One region of the Enteractinococcus fodinae genome, then DNA from elsewhere that is predicted to be linked to it. Evidence: riboswitches for the same ligand, from Rfam matches in the RefSeq annotation. Region 1 holds a riboswitch; the other holds the start of a gene.

Region 1 (8,008 bases):
GCGTCTGCTCAATGCGCATGATGTTCATGGCCTCTGGGTGCTGTTCAGAGATGAATCGGATAAAGTCTTCCCGGACCAGGCACTGTAAATCCCATAGATCTCCCGCGTTGCGGGCAGACACCGCGGCGCGCAACGTGGCCCGATCACCGGCGATGTCCAGCACCTGCACAGACATATCGCGTCCGTCCCAAAGGTCCGTCGACTCCAGCAGCGCGCGCAACCGGGAACGCAGCGCGTCGACGGGCACCCGCCAGTCGACATGGAAATCGATCCCGGCGGAAATTTCAGTGCCGGTGCGGGTGTAGTTTTCAAACGGTGTGGTTGTGAAATACGACGATGGGTAGATAATCCGGCGACCGTCCCAGATTTTCAACACCACATACGACATTGTGATGTCTTCAATGGTGCCGTAGTAGTCATCCATCACGACGACGTCTCCGACTCGGATCGCGTCGGTAAACGCCAACTGCATGCCAGCAAAGACGTTGGTCAAGGTGGTTTGAACAGCCAGTGCTGCCACGACGGATACCAAACCAGCCGAGGCTAACAGCCCGGCCCCCAACGCCCGAACCTGCGGAATCGCCAACAGAATGGCTGCCACGGCCACCACAATGATGGCCGTATGGAGCACCCGCTTGATAAGTTGCATCTGGGTTTTGATCCGGCGGCCACGCCGATCGGCGGCGGTGACCTCGTCATATTGCAGCTCCACGCGGCGCTCAATAACATTGACGACCCGAAGCGCTAACCAGGCGAACCCTGAGGCAGTTCCGATCAACAGTAAGAACGCTAAGAGGTCATAGAGTCGAAGATCCCGACCGGAGAGTTCTAACCCGACCCGAGCACCAAGAAACACCATGGCGGTAAATGCAGGCGTCAACAAAATCTTCAGATGCGAGCGCATGCGTTTGCGTCGGCGGAGCACGAAGCCTGCGGCCAGGGCGACCACGGCCGTCAACGCGAACCCCGCCAGCGCCCCAATAGCGATGTTCAAGCTGGCACCAAATATGGGGCCCAGCGAATCAATATTTTCTAATGCCGAGTTTTGAACATCCTCGGGAACTGCTTCTTCAACATTGGGCATTGACGGCCCCTCGGACGGGTCAGCCGGGGCCTCTTCGGTTTCGTGACGCAACATAGGCACCATCCTCTCAGCGCGATCTGAACTAATCCTGAAAACCGATACACTAACAGGCATGCTTCACATCACCGATTTGCGCCCCACCACCTTTGATCCTGCAACCGTGATGCCGCGCGCCAAACTCGAGATTTCTGATGCGTCGGCCGTCGTGGAACCCATCATTGATCAGGTCAAAGCCCGTGGCGCGGAAGCAGTCTTAGACTTCACCGAACAGTTCGATGGGGTACGGCCTGACAACCTGCGCGTCCCCGAGCATGCCATGACGCAAGCCCTCGAGAAACTCGAGGCTGATGTTCGCGATGCGCTAGAAGAATCCATCGCCCGGGCACGGGCAGTCCACGCCGCACAGCTGCCCCCGGACACCGTGGTACCGCTGGCTGATGGCGCCACCGTGGAGAATCACTGGGTTCCCATCCAGCGCGTGGGTCTGTATGTTCCCGGCGGACGAGCCGTCTACCCGTCGTCGGTCATCATGAACGTGGTTCCCGCCCAGGCCGCCGGCGTCCCCGGCATCGCCATCACCTCGCCACCGCAGGCCGACTTCAACGGTCTCCCCCACCCGACCATCCTGGCGGCGTGCAAACTGCTGGGTGTCGAAGAGGTCTATGCCACCGGCGGGGCCCAAGCCATCGCGATGCTCGCGTTGGGTGTCAGCGACGCTTCCGGAGCAACCGTGTGTGAGCCCGTGGACCTGATTACCGGCCCGGGCAATGTGTATGTGGCCGCGGCCAAACAGGCGTTCTTTGGCAAGGTCGGCATCGACGCGGTGGCAGGCCCCTCCGAAATCCTGGTGTTGGCCGATGAGACCGCCAACCCGGCCTGGGTTGCGGCCGACTTGATCTCGCAATCCGAGCACGATCCGCTGGCCGCATCCGTCTTGGTCACCACCTCAATGGACTTCGCCGAAGCCGTCGTGGCACAGATAGAACAGCAAGTGCCCGGAGCCGTGTTGGAAGACCAGATTCGGGAGGCCCTGACCGGCCAACAGTCGGGCGCACTGGTCGTGAGCACCCTGGAAGAAGCCATCGACGTGACCAATGCGATCGCCACCGAACACTTAGAAATCCAAACCAAAGACAACGAAGCGGTACTCGAGCAGATTACGCACGCCGGTGCAGTATTTTTGGGTCCATATGCGCCGGTTCCGCTGGGAGATTACTCCGCCGGATCCAACCACGTCCTGCCCACCTCGGGGACCGCTCGGTTTTCTTCTGGCCTCAACACCGTCTCGTTCTTACGCCTCCAGCAACGCATCCGCTACGACAAGGCCGGTCTGGAACCGTTGGCGCCCGGAATTCAGAGACTGGCGCAATCAGAAGGCTTACACGCCCACGCCGAAGCCATCCGCTACCGGTTTGAATAAATGTGACAATCTCTACTTTGCCCCGTATGCAAAATAGGTTAGTCTTATCTGCAGAATCACGAGCTCTTACGACTATTTAGCCCTGGCTGTAAGACGGCAACCCTCCCACGTTGTAGTGGGGTGCCCCAGGTGATGATTCGGCCGCACGGAAGACCCCGTGTCTGGCAAGTACAGCGTTCGAGCGCCCTCGAGCGCCAACCTTCGAAGGCAAGATTGTGACCTCAACTTTGCAAGCCCGTAACCTGCAGACCACCAAGCTCACCGACGACATTTCACCGCTGTCCCTACGCAGTGCCTTTGGGCAATTCCCCTCGGGTGTGGCGGCGCTCGCCTCATATGATGCGCACGGTAACCCGCAGGGCATGGTTGCTTCCTCATTCACCGTCGGTGTCTCCTTGGATCCACCGCTGGTCTCTGTGGCCGTGCAGAACACTTCGGCCACCTGGCCGCTACTGCGCGAGACTCGCCGCATCGGTGTATCGATTCTTGGTGAAGGTCAGGGACTGATCGCCCGTCAAATGGCCGCCAAGGGCTCGGACCGGTTCGCCGGGCTGCACACCGCTACCAACGACGACGCAATCTTCGTTGAAGAGTCAGCGCTGTGGTTGGAAACCTCGGTGTACGGTGAGTTTCCCGCCGGTGACCACATCGTGGCCCTCTTAGAAGTCCATAACCTGGCGGACTTCACGGACATTCACGAACCGCTGGTCTTCCATAAATCACAATTCCGCAATATTCGGGACCACTAACCTGCCATGGATGCAGTTCGCGTCGATATCTGGCTCCACGCTGTGCGGCTGTTCAAAACCCGCTCAGCGGCGAGTACTGCGGTCAAAGGCGGCAAAATCAAAGTCGACGGGGAACCCGTCAAACCATCCCATAAACTCCGGGTTGGCCAGACGATCACCTTCCGCCAGCCCGGCCGCGAACGGATCATCGAAGTCACCGGCCTGTTGGAGAAACGCGTGGGATACCCGGTGGCCATCAAGCACTACATCGACCACTCCCCCGCACCGATCCCACGGCACCTGGTCGCCGTCCCCAAGCGTGAACGCGGGACGGGTCGACCGACGAAGAAGGAACGCCGACAGCTCGACCGGTTGCGCGGATACAACAGTCAATAAAAGCATCCAGGAAGTTCACAGCTGGCGTTCGGATAGTTTAAAATAACCTTTATTACACTAGAGGTACCTCTTCAAGGTGCGAGTGATGTTGTAATCCCGCCGCCAGATGAACCCCTTTCATCAGGCGGCGGGATTTTTCATGACGAAATCTCACGTTGTGAATCTTGCGTTGATCTATAAGTATGCCCAATGAGTTTCCCAATAAGCCCGTGATCCACTAGCCTGTGGTCTGGTAGAAAATGCACGTCGGCCCGTGTTGATACCTGATTACCAGAAATGAGAATTTATCCATGTCTGATCGGCAGACCGGCACCGTTAAATGGTTCAATATCGAAAAAGGATACGGCTTCATTACCCCCGATGACGCATCGGGGGATGTTTTCGTCCACCACACCGGCATTGACCAAACCGGCTTCCGTCGACTTGAAGAAGGCCAGCAGGTGCACTACGTCATCGCCGCAAGCGACCGCGGACCGATCGCCCAGAAAGTTTCTACGGCGTCATGAGGCTCGCCATTGGAGCGGGCTTCTTAGCGGCCATCGGCCTGTTTGCCTTCGGGCCCGCCAGTGCAGCGTACGCGACGGCGGAGTCTCCTGACCCATCTTCATCCGTGGTGACCGAGGAGCCTTCTGCAGAAGAGACTCCGGGCGGCCAGATGTCTTGCGATATCATCGACACAACCGATGACGCCGTCACGATCGAATCTGAACACCTGGAGACACTGGAAGATCTTGCAGTCATCGAGGATGACGATGAGCACGTGGATTTCGACAGGATAGACCAGACCTCGATTGTGGTGCCTCGCTCCGAGACGGACCTTCTCGTCCTCGTCGAAGGCTGGGATGAACAAAACAGACAAAGGACATATTGCGAGGTAGCTATTCCGGGTATCCCGGAGGAGCCTGAATCGGAGACCACTGAACAGCCGACTAACGACGGAGCTTCTCCGGAGTCCTCCGATGAAGAGTCCCCCGATGAAACAGCTTCTCCGTCACCAACTGTCCCACCGGAGCCGCCTTCTACCACGCCGCAACCGACGCCGTCACGGTCACCTTCACCCAATATGGCCTCTCCGACACCGCCCAGTGCACCGGCGATGACGCCGAGCACCCCCACCACCCCGCAACCGCCGATCGCGAGCGCACCGCCCACGCCCTATGCTCCACCACCAGCATCGACACCGTCCCCATCACCAACGGCCACAACGACACCGTCAGAAGACCTCAGTGCCGCTGACACCGAACGGCGGGGCCCTCGTGAAATTCGCCCGCTCGCCGAAAGCCCGCGGTACTTACTGCCCGAGATATTCGGTATGCAATCGCATCGGGGTTCACCGCTGGTCATGCCCGGTCCCCGCGATGCAGATGAACAAGCTTCCGAACTTGAGACGCTCCCGCCTATTTCTGAGGACGAACTCGATGCGATCAAAGCCCAATTGTCGTCCCCCGGCCATGCCGACCGAACACCAACCGGGAGCCAGGTTGAAAGTGCTGCGCCACAAGAACGCGACTCAGGTCAGCGTTCCTGGTGGCTACTGGGTGGACTGACAAGCGCCGTCGGCATCGGAGCTGTGCTCTGGTGGGCCTTGAATCGCTATAGACGCAACCACTAGTCAGTTCTCCTGGGCAGCATTGGGTTCCGGTCCGGTGCGCTTATTCAACAGTCGTTCTGCCCCAGAGATTCCAAGAATCGCGCAGGCAAACCATATCCCACCGGCAGGACCCACCGGTCCCGCAACCAGGCTCGCGGCCAGCGGCAACACTACTTGTCCCACCCTGTTACCCACCAATCGCAGGGCTAACGCTGGACTGCGCCACGATCGCGGCACACCCTGCGATATCAGGGTCATCGTAATCGGCTGTCCAACACCCAACGTGAAACCGCCCACGGCCATAAAAATAAAAGCCGCAACCATGCCCGGAACGCCCCACCCCACGACCCCGGGCACAACAGCAATGGCGGCAGCCGACACCAACAGTGCTACCAAAAGCAGATTATTGCGCGCGTACCTGGCGGACAACGGCCGAATAAAGATCCGCGAGAGTACCGATGTGGCACCTCGGATAGCCAACAGCGCCCCGATGACCATCGGAGAGACACCATAGGCCTCCCCGACCAGCGGCATAAACGCCACCAAGATATCAAGAATCGCGAGTAACGCGAGCGCTGCAAACATGTGGGACGTTATCCCCGGCAGTTTCAAGATGTTACGCACCGAGGGTTTCGCGCCGGCCTCGACAACGACAAGGTCTTGGGTCTGCGTGGTCGGTGCCGGTGGGTGGGTAGCACGCAGCGTATACAAGATCGGGACCGCCACTATCGAAGTGATCGCACCAATCCACAGGGCTAGATTAATACTGTGGGTGAGATCGTCGCCTCCGGCCTGCGCCTCGGTCAACGAAGTATTTCCCAGCAGGACACCGGACAGCAAGGGACCAAGCATCTGGCCGACGGAAAATGACGCGGTAAACCACCCGAAATTAGCATCCATGTCTGGGGCCCGCGACCGACGTGCCACCATGCTTTGCCCGCCGATGGTAAACATCAAATGGCCGATCCCCAACACGGCCGAAGCAAGCATCAAATGCACGACGTTGCCCGTCAACGCAAGATACGCGGCTCCGAGGGTCAGAATGAGGATGCCTAGGGCTACGAAGTTTCGTGGGGATTTGAGCCGTGATTGCAACCGTCCAAAGGGCAGCGCGAGAAACAGTGGTAGGAGGGCATACGCGGCGGTGGCGATCCCAATTTCCGTTTCGCCCCAGCCCAGTAGGATCAGTTTATAACTGGTGACCGGTCGAACGAGATTCGCTGTCGTCTGCGTCAAGATACCAGCGATTAGCATCAGCCATAGCCAGCCTGGCAAGGCGTTGTGAGACGTTCTAGACATAACGTGGGCGCGAGATCCTTCAGCATTCGACGTGGGGACGGCTCGTCGATCTCGACTCAGCTTACCGGACGGGACAACGCCTCGAAGCTTGCACAGTCAGTACACTCATCAACTAGACCTATCCGTACGGTTTCAAGAGGGACGATGAGCCAAGAGTCGAATCCGCGACCACGACATCCGCTTGCGCCGGTTGCCGCCGCGTTAGAGTCGCCGTTGGGCGACCACGCTTTGTTCTATCTCACGCAGCTGGAGCACACCTTTCGGTCCGCTACCGAAAACAGCATTCAAGAGTTCGACTTAGATCTGCGGCAGTACTCTACGCTGGCGTTTATCGTCGATGGGCACGCCCCGACCCAGCAGGAGCTATCGCAACTCTTGCGGCTGGATCTTTCCCAGGTCGTTTCCCTAACAAAGGGGTTGGAAGCACGCGGCTTACTGGTCCGACAGACCGCGGCGCACGACCGACGCGCGAAGACCCTAGCAATCACCGCAGCGGGCAGGCGTCTCTATGCCCAAGCCGCGCTCGAGGTCCGACGGGTGGAAGAACATCTCACAGCGTCCTTGTCACGCCGCGATCATATCGCGCTCAGGGCGCTTCTTGGCCGAATCTTGCCGCTGCCGTAATGGGACCGGACTGTTCTTAGTCGGCGCTGGAAACGGTATAGAGCTGCTTGGCGCCACCCCCAGTGGACTGGGAAGGCAGGTAGTATTCTGGGTCAACCCACTTATCGTTGACCTTGATTTCGTAGTGAATATGAGGCCCGGTCGAGTTGCCGGTTGAGCCTGCCAGCGCGATAGTCTGGCCTTGTTCCACGGTGTCACCAACGTTGACGCGTAGTTGCGAGTTGTGGCTGTACGCTGTCACAACACCGTGACCATGGTCGACTTCTACGCGGTGACCGCCGGTGCTGTGCACGCCCGCAAACACCACGGTGCCTGCTTCAGTAGCCTTCACTGGGGTTCCGGTTGGTACCGGGAAATCAGTGCCTACGTGGAACTGGGTTCCGGCACCGGTGGGGTTGCTTCGGCTCCCGAAGGTCGAAGACGTCCGCGTCGAGTCAGCAGGGAAGATCATTTGCAGATTTCCTGGCAGGGATTTCAACGATCCGTTGTGGGGGTTTTGTGCTTCAGCAACTGCAAGCTGCCCGGCGGCAACGTCGCCTTCACCTTCTTGGTACAACCGGCCTAGGCCAACCTGCGAGGCGGCCATTTCGTTGGTCATTTTGGCTACGACTCGTTCATCGCCACCGGTAATAGCTGCTGGGATGACCGAGGTTTCACGCGGTGTCGCGTCGAGCTCAACGGCATTTGCTTCTGCGGTCTGCCCGAAAGCTAGCGGGTTACCGTCACCGGCATTACCGCCGAAGGTCACAGCGGCCGAGGAGACGGCCACGGCGACACCTGCAGTAAGGACGGAAGCGTTGCGTCCGCGCTTTTTCTTGATTGCTGCTGCACGCAGCGCGCGGCGAGAGGGAAATTCGGAAGATGGC
Region 2 (8,008 bases), 1.7 Mb from region 1:
ACGTCATCGCGTCGGTCAATGTCGCCACGGCGGATTCCACCTCCGCAGCCCAGCAGCTCGTCTTATCCGAAGCCTGGGCGCTGACTCAATCCAGAACTACCGGGGTGTTCGGCCCCTTAGAAGACCCCGCCACGATTGATCTTTCAGCCCTGTCCGCTCAACAGCAGCGGCGACTCGATAGAGCATTAGAGTCCACGATTTATGGCACACCAGATGAGGTCATGGAACAGCTCGAAGCGGTGGTGGCCTACACCCAAGCCGACGAGATCATGGTGACCGGTAATATCTGGGATCCAGCGGCGCAGCTGACCTCTGATCAGTTACTGATAGAAGCCTGGCTCGCCCGCTAAATCCGGAGGCTTTTATCGACCTTTTGGTGGGCCAGTGACTTCGCCGTGCGGCGAGACGGCTTCGGCAACACGGGCTGCTGTCTCCCCCAGCGCCCGGGCTTGCTCTTCCGTGAGCTGGTCAAAAATGGCCTGCTGGACCGCTTCGACGTGACCCGGGGCGATTTCTTCGACCTTGTCCCAGCCAGCGTCGGTCAGCACCCCGAGGGTATACCGACCGTCTTCAGGATCCACAATGCGCTCGACCCAGCCTGCCTTCATCATCCGGGAGATGACGCGCGACAAATGCGAGAGCGTCATGTTCGCAATCCCGGCCAACTCACTGAGGCGAATCGACCGATTCGGCGCTTCTGAGATTTGCGACAGCGCGTAATACTCATACAGACTCAGCCCCGAGTCCTCACGCAATTGCTGGTCGAGCTTGGTGGGCAACCACGTCATCAGCGACCACACTGCTCGCCACGTAAAGTCTTGTTCCTCATTGAGCCAGCGAATTTCAGATGCGTCAGTCATACCCTCAGCTTACATGACTTGCTATGGCAACTGACTGCAGCTAGGTTAGTTTCCATGACAAGTCATCATTCCGGCTTGCACCAGATGTTTCCAAGGAGCTCATATGACCCGCATTCCCCGTACCGGTCTCGATATCTTCCCGCTCAACCTTGGCGGTAACACTTTTGGCTGGACATCGGATCGCGATGCATCCTTTGCCGTCTTGGATGCCTTTGTGGAGGCCGGCGGGAACTTCATCGACACCGCAGATCTATACTCCGTATGGGCCGAGGGCCATGAAGGTGGCGAGTCGGAGACGATTATCGGCCAATGGCTGACCGCTCGCGGCAACCGCGACAAAGTCATCATTGCCACCAAGGTCGGCGGACTCCCAACGCGTCCAGGACTGAGCGTAGAAAACGTCGAAGCTGCCTTGACGGAATCCCTGAAGCGTCTTCAGACCGATCACGTCGACTTGTACTACGCCCATTATGATGACGAAAATGTTGCCATTGTGGACCAAGTGCGTCACGCTCACAGTCTCGTGGAGTCCGGCAAAGTCAAGCACCTAGCCCTGTCGAACTACGCGCCGGAACGTATGCGCGAATGGTTCGAAACCGCAAAAGCCGAGGGCCTGACCTTACCGGTTGCGATTCAGCCACAATACAACCTGTTGCATCGTAAAGACTATGAACAAGGGTATGGTCCAATCGCCCAAGAATTCGAAGCCGCCGTCTTCCCGTACTTCGCACTGGCTTCGGGCGTGCTGACCGGCAAGTACCGCTCGAAAGCCGACATCGAAGGCAAAGCTCGCCAAGGTTTCGCCGAGGATCTCATTACCGATGACGCCCTGCACGTTGTGGACGCCATCGTGGAGATCGCTGAGGCTCGTGGGGTCGAGCCAGCTACAGTCTCCCTGGCGTGGCTTCTGGCCAAGGGCGTGACCGCTCCGGTTGCTTCGGCTTCTGCCCCGGACCAGCTGCCAGCTCTGATGGCCATCGCAGATCTGAAACTCACCGACGAGGAAGTTCACCAGCTCGATACGGCCTCCCAGCCGTTCGCCTAAGCTTCGATTCTCGACTCACGACGCATAGTGCGAGGGCGGCTGCCGCAGGGTAGCCGCCCTCGTTATACAGAAGGAATTCTTTGATGACATCCACGGTCGGATTAAATTTGACTGACTTGCCAGCCCACCCAGGAACGGTCTTCGTCGCCGGGGACGGTGGTCTGTTGGGCAGTTACGCTGCCGAGTTGTACCACCAGCTTGGGTGGACGGTCCACGGGGTGAGCCGTCGAGCGCTCCCCGAGGTCCCATGGGTCCACCACCGCGCTGACTTACTCGATGAACAGGCTGTTAGTGAACTGGCCCAAGTCGAAGGGCTAGCCGAGGTGACCCACTTGGTTTTCGGCGCATACATTGAACGTGACACCGATGCGGAACTCATCGAAATCAACGATGCGTTGTTAGAAAATACCTTAGAGGTGCTCCGGCAGGCCGGAGCGAACCTGAAACACGTGACGATCTATCAGGGCGGAAAAGCCTACGGGCACCACCTCGGGTTTTTCAATACCCCTGCCAAAGAATCAGACCCGCGACTCATCGGGCCGCATTTCTACTACACGCAAGAAGACCTCCTGCGCCAACGCGCACAAGAACGGGGTTTCGATTTCACGGTGCTGCGTCCCGAGGGCGTGACCGGGTACGCGACCGGCAACCCCATGAACCTGTTGTTAGTCATCGGGGTCTATGCGGCCATCAGTAAAGAGCTTGGGTTACCCTTGCGCTTCCCAGGCACCCGGACAGCCTACGACGTGCTCTACCAAACCACCGATGCCCAACTGTTAGCCCGAGCCACCGTGTGGGCGGGTGGGACAAAAACGGCTGCCGGCCAGGTCTTTAACGTCACCAATGGCGATCAGTTCCGCTGGTCACAACTCTGGCCGCGGTTCGCCGAGCATTTCGGCATGGCCTACGCCCCACCCCAACAGATGTCGTTAACCGAAACCATGCCGGCATTGGCCGAAATCTGGGACAGACTGGTGCACCGCCACGACCTGCAACCCACCCCGTATCACGAGTTAGTCGGGTGGGGTGTTGGAGATTTCTTATTCCAGCACGAAGCTGACAACATCACCTCGACCGTGAAGATCCGTCAGGCGGGTTTCGCCGATGCTCTCGATACTGAAACGCGTTTATTGGAACTCTTTGATCAGCTGGTGGAACAAAAAGTTCTGCCGCCATTGCGGTAGTGCGCGCGACAAAACGCCCACAACCAGCATGCTGGTTGTGGGCGTTTTCGCATTCTAGTCCCTGAACGGGTGTTAGACCAGTGAGCTGGCCCCGAGCTTATAGCTGGCACCAACGTGGGTCTCGGGGAGGTGGTCGCCCTGGCCGAAGAGTTTATGGCGCAGGGTGCCCTCGGAGTATTCGGTCTTGTAGCGGCCGCGTTCCTGGAGTTCTGGGACAACGTATTCAACGATGTCTTCGAAGGTTCCCGGGGTGATGTGGTAGGCCAGGTTGAAACCATCGACGTCGGTTTCGTCCTGGATCCTGATAAGCTCTTCTGCAACCGTGGCGCCGGATCCGATCAGGACCGGTCCGAAACCACCGACACCAACCCATTCGGCGAGTTTACGAACGGTCCATTCTTCGCCGTCGCCGGAAGCCCTGCGGAAGGTTTCGGCAGCCGATTGGATTGCATTGGATTCGATGTGGCCGATGGGAGCATCCAAATCATATTTGGAAAAGTCGGTGCCCATCCAACCTGACATCAGCGACAGCGCGCCTTCAACATCGGCATACTGGGCAAGATCCCGGTACTTCTCCTGTGCTTCGGCATCCGTTGCACCGGTGACAACGGTCTGCATCCCAAAGACTCTCATGTCATACGGGTCGCGGCCGGCTTCGACCAGTGCCGCACGGGTTTTGGCGATTGACTCGCCCAGCAATTCTGGGGTCGGTGAGTTCATAAAGGTGGCTTCGGCATGTTTGGCACTAAAAACACGCCCACGGGTCGAGGCGCCGGCCTGATAGATGACCGGGGTGCGCTGTGGCGACGGTTCGGTCACCGCTGCACCTGGTACCCGGAAGAATTCGCCTTCGTGAGCAATGTTGTGAACTTTGGTGAAGTCGGTGAAGACGCCTGATTCGCGGTCGAATTGCACCGCATCGTCTTCCCATGACCCTTCGAGGAGTTTGTAGATGACTTCGAGGTATTCATCCGCGTGGTCATAGCGACGATCGTGTTCCATCTGATCGTCGTTACCCATGTTGCGGGCCGCCGATGGGAGGTAACCGGTCACAACGTTCCAGCCCACGCGGCCGTTGGTGAGGTGATCCAGGGTGGCCAGGCGACGAGCGAATGGGAAAGGGTGCTCATAGGCGGTGCCGGCTGTAACCCCGAAACCGAGGTGCTTGGTCACGGCAGCCATGGCAGAGACCAGCAGGAAGGGGTCGTTGACGGGCACCTGCGCACCCGAGGTCAGTGCAGCATTGGAGTTGCCACCGTAAATATCGTAGGGCCCAAGAACATCGGCGATGAAGAGCCCATCGAACAGCCCTTTTTCTAGCGTCTGGGCCAGATCGGTCCAGTAGGACAGCTTATTGTAGTCTCGGGACTGGTCTTGCGGGTGGCGCCATAGGCCTGGTGATTGGTGTCCGACACAGTTCATGTCGAAAGCGTTGAAGAGGATTTGACGTTGTGATGCCACGATGAATGCTCCTTCCATCGGTTCTGGCGGTAGCACCTTCCCACACGGGTGGTTGCTGCGGCGTCGTCGAGCCAGATCTCTTAGCCGCTCTGGATGGTTACAGCTACCGATTCAAACACATTTGTCCCCAAGATTGCCAGTCGAATCGTCATATTGTTGCCTTGTGTTCGCTCCCCGAATCGTACACCCTAGTCAGCTATCAGTAACGTCGGCAGAAAACACTCACGGAGTTCATTCCCTGCCTTCGGGATAGTGGAGCAGGGCTGTCCCCCATCCACGGCAACGGTCGGTTCGCTCCGAACATGCCATTGTCCAGTAGGCAACGCACCGTAACAATAATTTTCCTTTTGACCCATGATCAGCATAGGATCGTTGAACGTAACCATCCAGAGCGACTGAGAGACTTGGCTCAGTGAAGTCGCAGCAACCACCCGAAGGGCAGGTGCTAACGCCAAGACTCGATGGAGTGATTTTTTCATGACGCTCACAGCATCCAGTCCTGCAGTAGTCTGCCGCAATGTCGGCCGAGCCTTCGGTACCAACGGCACCACCCGCCAGATCTTGACTGACATCAACCTCGAGGTCGCACCCGGAGAGATCATTGCCATCATCGGTGCCTCCGGGTCCGGAAAATCCACCTTGCTACGTGCCCTGGGCGGGTTGGATGTCGGATGCACCGGCCAGGTGCACATCCAAGACACTCCCGTGGCCGAATTCGATCCACGGTGTGCCATCGGGTTCCAAGAACCCCGACTGATGCCCTGGGCGAGCGTGGCGGACAACGTTGCCCTGGGACTACCCGACGGAACGGGCAAAGCTGCTGGCAAACACCGCGTCGATGAGCTCTTGCAGCTTGTCGGTTTGGAGCACGCAGCCGATCATCGCCCGCGGGAAATCTCCGGCGGCATGGCCCAACGCGCTTCCTTGGCACGTGCGATGGCCCGCGACCCCGAAATCCTGTTGTTAGATGAGCCCTTTGGTGCCCTCGACGCGTTGACACGCATCAAAATGCAGCAACTGCTGTTGGACGTACATGCCAAAACCGGTACCACCACAGTGATGGTCACCCATGATGTTGACGAAGCCTTGCTGCTGTCAGATCGCATCATCCTGTTGGATCACACCCCGCACATCGAAGGCGCGACGATTGCCAATATTTTCACTCCACCCGTACCTCGGCCACGCGCCAGCCATGACCCCGCACTAGTTTCGTTACGGGAGCAACTGCTGACCGGTTTGGGCGTACAACCACTTGCATCTTCGAAAGGCTAACTCATGTTACTTCCACGCAAAACACTTCCCGCTGCAATCCTGGCCGGAGCGCTGGCACTGACCGGATGCGCCGGAGAAAACGCTGACGCCGGTGAGACCGAATCGCTGCGCATCGACTACGCCACCTACAATCCCTTGTCGCTGATCATCAAAGACCAAGGCTGGTTGGAAGAAGAACTTGATGGCGAGGTTGAATGGGTCTTTTCTGCTGGCTCGAACCGCGCCAATGAAAACCTGCGCGCCGAGGCTATCGATGTCGGCTCTACTGCAGGCTCAGCTGCCCTACTATCCCGTTCAACCGGGACACCCATTCAGACCATTAGCGTCGTTGGCAACGTCGAATGGACCGCACTGGTCGTTCCAGAAGACTCCGCGATCGACACCGTAGAGGATCTTGCCGGGCACTCGGTTGCGGCCACCCGTGGCACCGACCCGTACTTCTTCCTCGTTCAAGCCCTAGAGGAAGCCGGCCTTGAGCTGTCGGAGGTCGAGGTGCAAAACGTCCAGCACGCTGACGGGTTCACCGCCTTGAATAACGGCTCCGTTGAGGCCTGGGCCGGACTTGATCCAATCATGGCCGGAGGTGAAGACTCGACCGAGTTCTTACTCCGTGATGTAGATCTGAACACCTACTCGTTTGTGAACGCGACCGAATCGTTTATCGAGGACTCTCCAGAGGTTGCCCAGCTCGTGGTCGATACATATGAGCGTGCCCGCGACTGGGCGTTAGAGAATCCCGAAGAAACCGCAGAGCTGCTGGCCGAGGAAGCTGAAATCGACCTCGATGTTGCCACCATCGTGATCGAAGAACGCTCTGGTTTCGATATCAGCCCCGTACCCGGTGAAGATCAGGCCCAGGTGTTGGCTAATATCGCACCGATTTTCGTTACTTCGGGAGACGTTGACAACCAAGAAACCGTTGACGAAGCCCTCGAGACGCTGTTCGCGCCCGAGTTCGCCCAGAATGCGGAGTAATCCATGACCGCGATCGACCACTCCGAAGTCGCCAGTAAACGCCAGCCCCCAACACCCAGTGACACGCCGATCACCCCGGCCCCCGCCACGGACAAGCCAAGACTGCTAGACCGCAAAGGCGTCAAACCCGCCGTGGGGTTCCTGGTGCCCCTTGTCCTGCTGATCGCCTGGTGGGCGGTTACTGACGCCGGAGTCTTTACTCCCGTGCAGTTACCGTCTCCCTCTGCAGTGATCGAGGCTACCGTGGGCCTCATCCAGCGCGGTGACCTGTGGCTACACATCGGAATCTCGGTACAACGGGTCCTGATCGGTTTTGCAATCGGTGCGGTGTTAGGCATGATCTTTGGTGCCGTCCTGGGCCTGTCCCGGTGGGCTGACGCACTGCTGACGCCCCTGTTGGGTGCACTCCGGGCGGTCCCATCGCTGGCCTGGGTTCCGCTGCTGATTCTGTGGATGCAGATCGGCGAGGATTCCAAAGTCACGCTGATCGCTATCGGTGCGTTTTTCCCGGTCTTTACCACCCTGTATGCCGGCCTGCAGCATGTGGACCCACACCTGGTCGAAGCCGGGCGGGCCTTCGGATATAAAGGTGTTCGACTGTTCAAAACCGTCCAACTGCCCGCTGTCGTTCCCTCGATCTTCTCCGGACTACGACTAGCACTGGCCCAGGCTTGGTTGTTCCTGGTGGCCGCCGAACTCATTGCCTCTTCAATGGGGCTTGGGTTCTTACTCACCGATTCGCAAAATAATGGTCGCACTGATCGACTGATCCTGGCGATCATTCTGTTGGCCGTACTCGGTAAACTCACTGATACCCTGCTGGGCCTGGCAGAGAAACGCGCCATCGCCCGCTGGACATAACACGCAGGAGCTAGGCCCTTGGTGCCAGTATGCAGACGCCTAGTCCGATACCACTATTTTCCAGGGGCTGAGGCTCAAGAAAACGTTGAACCGAGGTTGTCAGGATCCCGGCGGCCGTCACGAAGGTCATCCACCTTTCAACGGCAGCGGCAGAATACTCAACCTTGCTATGCCCGTCGATGTGATTGCGGCCAGGTGGTTTCAGCTCGACTTTGAGCGCGACCAGCGCGACACTAGCCGCCACCAGGTTGACCACAGCTTCTGCTGGATCAGGGAACAAATTCACTGAGCCGGTCAATCGCCGGCGCATCCTTTTCAACAGAATCGTTGCTGTCTAGTCGCCCAGCTAC

What was found. Region 1 has a riboswitch for S-adenosylmethionine ahead of J2S62_RS02350 (flavin reductase family protein). Riboswitches for the same ligand answer to the same signal wherever they lie in the genome.
Region 2: another riboswitch for S-adenosylmethionine. It lies ahead of J2S62_RS10460 (ABC transporter ATP-binding protein); the one in region 1 lies ahead of J2S62_RS02350 (flavin reductase family protein).

What each region holds. Positions count from the first base shown of each region.
Region 1 covers NZ_JAVDYJ010000001.1:509,301-517,308, reverse strand. The annotation lists gene J2S62_RS02360 (mechanosensitive ion channel family protein) at 1-1,138, opposite strand, end outside; gene hisD (histidinol dehydrogenase) at 1,197-2,504, shown strand; SAM riboswitch class IV at 2,559-2,681, shown strand; gene J2S62_RS02350 (flavin reductase family protein) at 2,720-3,253, shown strand; gene J2S62_RS02345 (RNA-binding S4 domain-containing protein) at 3,260-3,628, shown strand; gene J2S62_RS02340 (cold-shock protein) at 3,919-4,134, shown strand; gene J2S62_RS02335 (hypothetical protein) at 4,131-5,240, shown strand; gene J2S62_RS02330 (MFS transporter) at 5,241-6,518, opposite strand; gene J2S62_RS02325 (MarR family winged helix-turn-helix transcriptional regulator) at 6,663-7,142, shown strand; gene J2S62_RS02320 (M23 family metallopeptidase) at 7,159-8,008, opposite strand, start outside.
Region 2 covers NZ_JAVDYJ010000001.1:2,242,696-2,250,703, forward strand. The annotation lists gene J2S62_RS10435 (MsnO8 family LLM class oxidoreductase) at 1-350, shown strand, start outside; gene J2S62_RS10440 (MarR family winged helix-turn-helix transcriptional regulator) at 363-860, opposite strand; gene J2S62_RS10445 (aldo/keto reductase) at 964-1,905, shown strand; gene J2S62_RS10450 (SDR family oxidoreductase) at 1,989-3,089, shown strand; gene J2S62_RS10455 (LLM class flavin-dependent oxidoreductase) at 3,162-4,568, opposite strand; SAM riboswitch class I at 4,562-4,650, opposite strand; SAM riboswitch class I at 4,930-5,018, shown strand; gene J2S62_RS10460 (ABC transporter ATP-binding protein) at 5,028-5,822, shown strand; gene J2S62_RS10465 (aliphatic sulfonate ABC transporter substrate-binding protein) at 5,826-6,797, shown strand; gene J2S62_RS10470 (ABC transporter permease) at 6,801-7,658, shown strand; gene J2S62_RS10475 (cation transporter) at 7,669-7,956, opposite strand.